2 regions of the Allocatelliglobosispora scoriae genome follow, and region 1 is predicted to be linked to the other one. Evidence: riboswitches for the same ligand, from Rfam matches in the RefSeq annotation. Region 1 holds a riboswitch; the other holds the start of a gene.

Region 1 (3,400 bases):
AGCAGGACGACCTGACCACGCTGGTCGAGGTCGCCGACGGCGAGCCGTTCGTGCTGCACCCGGGCGAGTTCGTGCTCGCGTCGACGCTGGAGGTGGTGACGCTCGGTGATGAGCTGGCGGGTCGGCTGGAGGGCAAGTCGTCGCTGGGGCGCCTCGGCCTGCTGACCCACTCGACGGCCGGTTTCATCGACCCGGGCTTCTCCGGGCACGTGACGCTGGAGCTCTCCAACGTGGCGACGCTGCCGATCACGCTCTGGCCCGGGATGAAGATCGGGCAGCTCTGCGTCTTCCGGCTCTCGTCACCGGCGGAGCACCCCTACGGTTCGAGCGTCTACGGCTCCCGCTATCAGGGCCAGCGCGGCCCCACGCCCAGCAAGTCCTGGCAGAACTGGCGCACCTGGGCTGTATAGCTCTATATCTGGGTCGCTTCGCTCCGCGCGCCTCCATGCGACGCCTTCCCTCGTCGCTGCGCTCCTCAGTCCAGGCGCCGCGGCGCGCTCCGCGAAGCTCCCGCAACATTTCTGGGTCGCTTCGCTCCGCGCGCCCCTATGCGACGCCTTCCCTCGTCGCTGCGCTCCTCAGTCCAGGCGCCGCGGCGCGCTCCGCGAAGCTCCCGCAACTTGCCTGCGCTGACACCGCGGCGTGCACAGGCTGGGCGCCCGGACTCGCGCAGAGTGGTCGGGCCTTAACGCAAGATCGCCGCGCCCCTTGTGGGGTCGCGGCGATCTTGACGAGCAGCAGCCTCAGGCCGCGCTTGGTCTGCCGTAGCTGTGTACGTCACCGGTGTCGAGACGCTTCATCCGGACCGGGACGCCGGCACGGGAAGCGTGCACGATCCATCCGTTGCCGACATACATCCCGACGTGGTGGATGTCGCTGTACATGAAGACGAAGTCGCCTGGTCTCAGGTCGGCGTACTTCACGTAGGGCATGGTCCGTCGCTGGGCGGCGGCATTGTGCGGGAGGCTGACGCCCGCCTTGCCCCAGGCCGCGAGCATCAGGCCGGAGCAGTCGTAGCTGCCCGGTCCGTCGGCGCCCCAGACGTAGGGCTTGCCGATCTGGGCGCAGGCGAACTTGACCGCGATGCCGGCCTTGCCACCCGGGTAGGTGCTGGGGCAGGCCGCCGGTCGCAGCGAACCGAGCTGTGCCGAACCCGCATAGAGCTTGGCCACCTGTGCCTGAAGCTTGTCGACGGCTGCGTCGAGCTCCTTGGCCTTCGCGGCCTGTGCCTTCTCCTGCTCCAGCAGGTCCGCCAGCAGCGCGTCCATCGGCGCCTTCTGGTCCTGGAGCACCTGACGGGCCGCGACCGCGTCCTGCACGCTCTCCGCCTGCATCCGAGCGAACTGGTCGAGCTGGATGAGCTGGTCGGTGAAGACCTGCGGGTCGCCCGTCATGAGGAGAGAGGTGACGGCGTTGGTGTTGCCGCCCGTGTACATGTAGGTTGCGAATTCGCCGACGCGATCCATCGCGATGTCGAGCTTGAGCTGCAGAGGGAGGATCTTGGCCTGGATGGCCTCGACCTTCTTGCGCTGCTGCGACAGCTTGATCTTCGTGGCGTTGTGCTCCTCGATCGCCGGTTCGAGTTTGTTCCATGCGACGTCGATCTGCTTCTCAAGCTCGGAGAGCGAGGGGTCGGCATGCACTGCCGTGCCGCTGCCGAGCAGGACGCCGAATGAGGCGACAACCGTGAGGAGCAGGGTGAGCAGTGCGCGCGACCTCATGGGTCGCGCGGGATGGCTTGCCACCGTAGTCCGGTCTCCTTCTTCCACCCGCGAAGCGACGCCCTGCGTCGCTCCACCGCCTACCGGGTTAGCTGACGGGTTCGCGCGGGAAGATCGCGCTATCGCGCCGGGTCGACGCGAATTCACCCCAGGGAACATGGGTCCCCGGTTCAGCCAGCCGAAGGAGCTCGGCTGAATGATTCGGCGGTAGCGCCGGGGTCTCCCGGGATGGAAGACCTACCTCCGGCGCGCTTCGACTGTATGGCGGCCCAAACCCGAGCGCAACTTGCGTCCGGACAAACTTCGATACGTAGTCGCAGCTCTAACCGATGGTGACATAGATGTTGTCGAGTACACCGTGGAATTGGTCGTTGCCAGGGGCTACACCCTTGCCGCCGATTCGCAGCGGTTCATCGTTCACGATGGACAGACCTGCGGGAACGGCCACCTTGCTCGCGACCACACCATCAACGAGCAGCGACAACGTGCCGCCGACGCGAGTGCAGTCGAGGGTGTGCCAGGCGCCGTCGGCGACGGTGACGTTCCGCTGTGCGACGAAGATCCGATTGACACCGAGGACGGGTCCGGCGACCACGCAGCTCGGCAGTCCGGCCCGGTGATCCACTTGGAGTTTGAACTGCGTACCGGCGGTGGAACGGCCCTTCTGGACGATGTTCTCCCCCTCGGTCGTCAGCTCGCCGCGCAGCCGCACGAGGGCACCCCAGCGCAGATCGCGGGCGCCCGGATTGAGCCATGGAACCGAGTCGCTCTCCAGGATCGCGCGAGGGCACTGCGACTCCTCCCGAGCCTCGCAGAGCCCGGGGAACAGGGCGGCGTTGCCGACATCACGGCTGACCCGGCGCACCTTTCCGTCGCGTACCCCCTGGTGGTGAAGGGGGAGCAACCGACCGATGTCCCAGATGGGGTGGTCCAAGCCCTGGTCGAGGTCGTAGAAGATGGTGAAGGGCGCGAGCGGGGCGGGGAGCGCGCTCGGCGTCGCGCCAGGCGCGAGGCTCACCGACAGGTCCGCGGTCGGTTCAAGGACGTTGACCGGTACGCCCACCGTGCCGCCCGGCTGCGTCAGCTCGGTCTCGGCGTCCCGCCGGTCGGTAGAGGTGATCGCGATGAACAGAATCGCCGCGACAACTCCGGCAGCGAGCAGCACCCACGATCGACGCAGTCGTCCCATTCGGACAATTCTGTCACTTCGGGCGGCGGTACGCCCCTCCGGGTGAGAGCGGCATGTTGCCGATATAGGCCATCCGAACGTGGTCCCCGGAGTGCGGCGCGTGGACCATCAGCCTTCGCCCGCTCGCATCGGTGCCGACGAAGATCCCGACATGATGCCGGTCGCCATAGAAGAAGACCAGGTCACCGGGGATGGGAGTGCTAACCGATGTCGATTCGCCCCACTGGTCGCCGGTGTAGTGCGTGAGGTTCTCCCCCGCCGCCTGCCAGGCCTCCTGGGTCAGCCCGGAGCAGTCATAGCTGTTGGGACCGGTCGCGCCCCAGACGTAGGGCTTGCCGATCAGCGCACAGGCCCGCTTCGCCGCCTTGTAACCCCGGTCCGCAGTCGCCGTGCCGCCGCTGAAGGACGCCGGGCAGGCTCCGATGCGCAGCGAGCCGCCCGTCGACGTGTTGCCGTAGGCCTGCTGCCGCAGCTTCTGCAGCCGGTCCAT
Region 2 (3,400 bases), on a different contig from region 1:
GTACTGCAGATGGTGATCGCGGTCGGCCGTGTAGACCGGGTTCGTCACCGACGCCACCATCCCGGCCACCCGCGCGCCGAACCGCTCGCGCAGCACGGCGAGCGCCTCGTCGGTCGGCGGGTGGCCCTCGGTCGCGGGCAGCCCGGCGAGCTCGAACGGGTGGTCCTCGACCGAGTCGTGCAGCAGCGCCGCGATGATCACCTCGGTATCCGAGATGCCGTAGTAGTGGATGATCCGGATCGCGACGCGCAGCAGATGGTTGAGGTAGGGCTCGCGGATCCGGCGCTGGTGCCGGTGCAGCCGGGCCGCGAGCTCCAGGGCCGTCTCCAGCCGCTCCCGTTCGACCGGGGGGTAGTCCTCGATCTCCATGGCGAATCGATCACGGAGGCCCGTCTCGCCGTGCACCTCCGTGATCGCGTGCAGGGGCATGGTCCGGAGAGCGCCGTCCGACATGCCGTTCTGTATAGCAGTAGATGGTTACCCGGCGCGGGTGAAGATGTTGCGCGCACGCTCCGCTGTCGTCGTGGTGGGGCTGAGTGTGGACGGGTGCGGCACCGAGGAGGTCTCGAGGCGCCGGCCGTAGTGGGGCGGGTTCGGGATCGCCGCGTCGAAGGCGCGCTCGCGGGCCCGCATCAGGGTGCGGCAGACGTGACCGAAGATCCGCTGGTCATCGCTGTAGTAGAGCTGCAGCATGAGGCCGTGCGACTCGGCCCACAGGGTGTAGCCGCGTGGGCGGCGCCAGGCGGTGATCGCCGTGATGGCGGCGAGTGCGGTGATGGCGATGACGGCGCCGAGCAGGCCGATGGGCGGGAGCGAGCGCACCGTGGCACCGAGCAGGGCGATTCCGATCATGGTGGCGAGGCCGGCGCGAGTGGTCACGGGATCGAAGGGACCGCGCTGCGTGCGCAGGTCTCGCAGTTCGAGGACCGAGTAGCGCCGGTCGGCGATCATCAGCCAGCTCGTCGTGATCCGGATGCCGGGCAGGCTGAGTAAGACGTCAGAGGTTGGTGAGGCGGAATCCTGGCGGTTCTCCATGGAATTCTCCGTCATAGACGCGAAGGTGGCTCCCGGTAGAAAGGTGGGCGATGGGTGTGGGTGTCTACCTTGTGGTTAACCGAGATGTAACAGGCCCCGTGCGCTCATTGTCTTCAGTGCTCGGCGTCGAAGGGAAGCATCTCAATCGGCCAGGTGGCGAATTGGCACGTAGCGTGCCACCGGAAGGCCACTAATCGGTGAGAATAATTGGGGCAACTAACCGCTAGTCGGTCAGAACGGTCAGCTGGCCCTTCCGTCCCGCCGTTGATCACGCTACGTTACGTGGGCTGGTCAGGGCCCCGATCGTCTCCCCCAGAGGCGGCACCTGACCGGTGTCGCTGAATCCACAGTGAACCGGGGAACCACGTTTCGCGGGCCGCAGCCCCCATCGCGGCCCAGGGGTGAATCCGCGCTCGCGCGGTAGGGAGCACTTCCCTCTCGAACCCGACAGCTAACCCGGTAGGCGGCAGGTCCGCGCGCGGGGGTCACGCGTCGCGGCGGACCGCGGAAGGAAAGGCCACCCCGCTCCCGTGTCGCTGCATAGATGGACCCTGCGCGCCCTCATCCCGATCGTGCTCGCCGCCGGCGTCGCCCTTCCCGCCGCGAGCGCCTCCGCCGAACCGACGGCCGCCGAGGTCAAGAAGCAGATCGAGGTCGTCTCGGCCAAGCTGGAGAAGGCGGTCGAGACCTATAACAAGACCAACATCGACCTCACCGCGACCAAAAAGGCGATCACCGACCTGCGGGCCACCCTCGGCCCGCTCGCCGATGCCCGGGACGCGGCCCGCGGCAAGGTCGCGACGCTGGCGAGCACCGCATACACCAGCGGCGGGCTCACGGGGCTCAACGTCCTGCTCGGCGGTGCCGGTCAGGCAGACACCCTGATGGACCGGCTCGCCACGCTGGAGGTGATCGCCCGGGACCAGGCCGACGTGCTCGCCTCGTCGGTCGACGCCGGCGCCCGCTACGACAGCGAGAAGACCCGGCTCGACGCCGTCCTCGCCACCCAGACCACCCAGTTCGCGCAGATCACGGCGCAGAAGAAGCAGATCGAGGCGGATCTGGCGAAGCTGGAGGACCAGAAGCGCAAGATCGGCATCAAGGCCGCGGGCGGGACGCCCTACTCGGGCACCATCCCGGACGTCTCGGGCAAGGCCGGAATAGCCGTCCGGTACGCCTACAACGCGATCGGCACGCCCTACGTCTGGGCTGCGGACGGGCCCGACGGGTACGACTGCTCCGGCCTGACCAAGGCCGCCTGGCGTGCCGCCGGGGTGACCCTCTACCACTACGTGCCGACCCAGTGGGACGAGGTGGCACACATCAAGCGATCCCAGCTCGCCCCCGGTGACCTGGTCTTCTACTCCGGGCTCGGACACGTGGCGCTCTATGTCGGAAACGGCAAGGTGATCCACGCGCCGACCTTCGGCGAGGTCGTCAAGATCTCCAGTGTCGACATGATGACGCCGTACGGTTTCGGCCGCGTCCGCACCTGATGTCCGCTCCGTCGGCTGCCCAACGGCCCGGACGAGGGAGATCGTCACTCATCCGGGTCGTTCGGCGAACCATTTCGGCCGGTCGTGCGTCTCCTTATCAGGTGACGCCAGCTATCCGGTAACACCGGTGACCGGAGTCTCAACACCATAGTGACCTGGGTCGCTGCGTGGGCAGCGGCCAGCTGGTGTCATGAAAGGGACAAAACGAGCGACCTCAGAATAGCTCGGAGATCAGGCAAGTCCCATTGGGGATTCAGGTGTTTCACAGTTACCCGTGACACTTTCGAACCTAACCAAGGAATCATCTCCGGACGTCTTCTGTTGGACAGATGTCAGTACCGCATTCCCATTGCGGCGATTACGGGGGAGGGGCCCGAACATGGAAAACATGACGATCCTGCGCACCGACCAGGTGGCTGAAGAGCGAGACCTCGTGGGTGTCTACCTGCACGAGATCTCGCGGACGCCGCTGCTCGGTGCCGCCCAGGAGGTCGACCTCTCCAAGGCGATCGAGGCGGGCCTCCTGGCCGAGCAGCTCCTGGAGGGCGAGAAGCTCCCCAAGGGCATGAAGCGCGAGGAGCTCGAGCTCCTGCAGCGTGAGGGTGCCAAGGCCAAGGACCTGTTCATCCGGGCCAACCTCCGCCTCGTGGTCTCCATCGCCCGCCGCTACGTGCGGTCCGGGATGCCGATGCTCGACCTGATCCAGGAGGGCAACACCGGCCTGGTCCGCGCGGTCGAGAAGTTCGACTACATCAAGGGCTACAAGTTCTCCACCTACGCGACCTGGTGGATCCGGCAGGCGATCAGCCGCGCCATCGCGCAGCAGGAGCGCACGGTCCGGCTCCCCGTCCACCTGGTCGAGGACGTCA

Evidence for each region. Region 1 has a riboswitch for cyclic di-AMP ahead of F4553_RS22175 (C40 family peptidase). Riboswitches for the same ligand answer to the same signal wherever they lie in the genome.
Region 2: linked by a shared signal. The riboswitch ahead of F4553_RS27320 (C40 family peptidase) and the one ahead of F4553_RS22175 (C40 family peptidase) in region 1 are both predicted to bind cyclic di-AMP.

Annotation. Positions count from the first base shown of each region.
Region 1 covers NZ_JACHMN010000002.1:3,632,904-3,636,303, reverse strand. The annotation lists gene dcd (dCTP deaminase) at 1-410, shown strand, start outside; gene F4553_RS22175 (C40 family peptidase) at 744-1,721, opposite strand; cyclic di-AMP (ydaO/yuaA leader) riboswitch at 1,784-1,937, opposite strand; gene F4553_RS22170 (LamG-like jellyroll fold domain-containing protein) at 2,044-2,910, opposite strand; gene F4553_RS22165 (NlpC/P60 family protein) at 2,924-3,400, opposite strand, start outside.
Region 2 covers NZ_JACHMN010000003.1:146,043-149,442, forward strand. The annotation lists gene F4553_RS27310 (HD domain-containing protein) at 1-453, opposite strand, end outside; gene F4553_RS27315 (DUF6232 family protein) at 478-1,050, opposite strand; cyclic di-AMP (ydaO/yuaA leader) riboswitch at 1,372-1,501, shown strand; gene F4553_RS27320 (C40 family peptidase) at 1,566-2,531, shown strand; gene F4553_RS27325 (sigma-70 family RNA polymerase sigma factor) at 2,911-3,400, shown strand, end outside.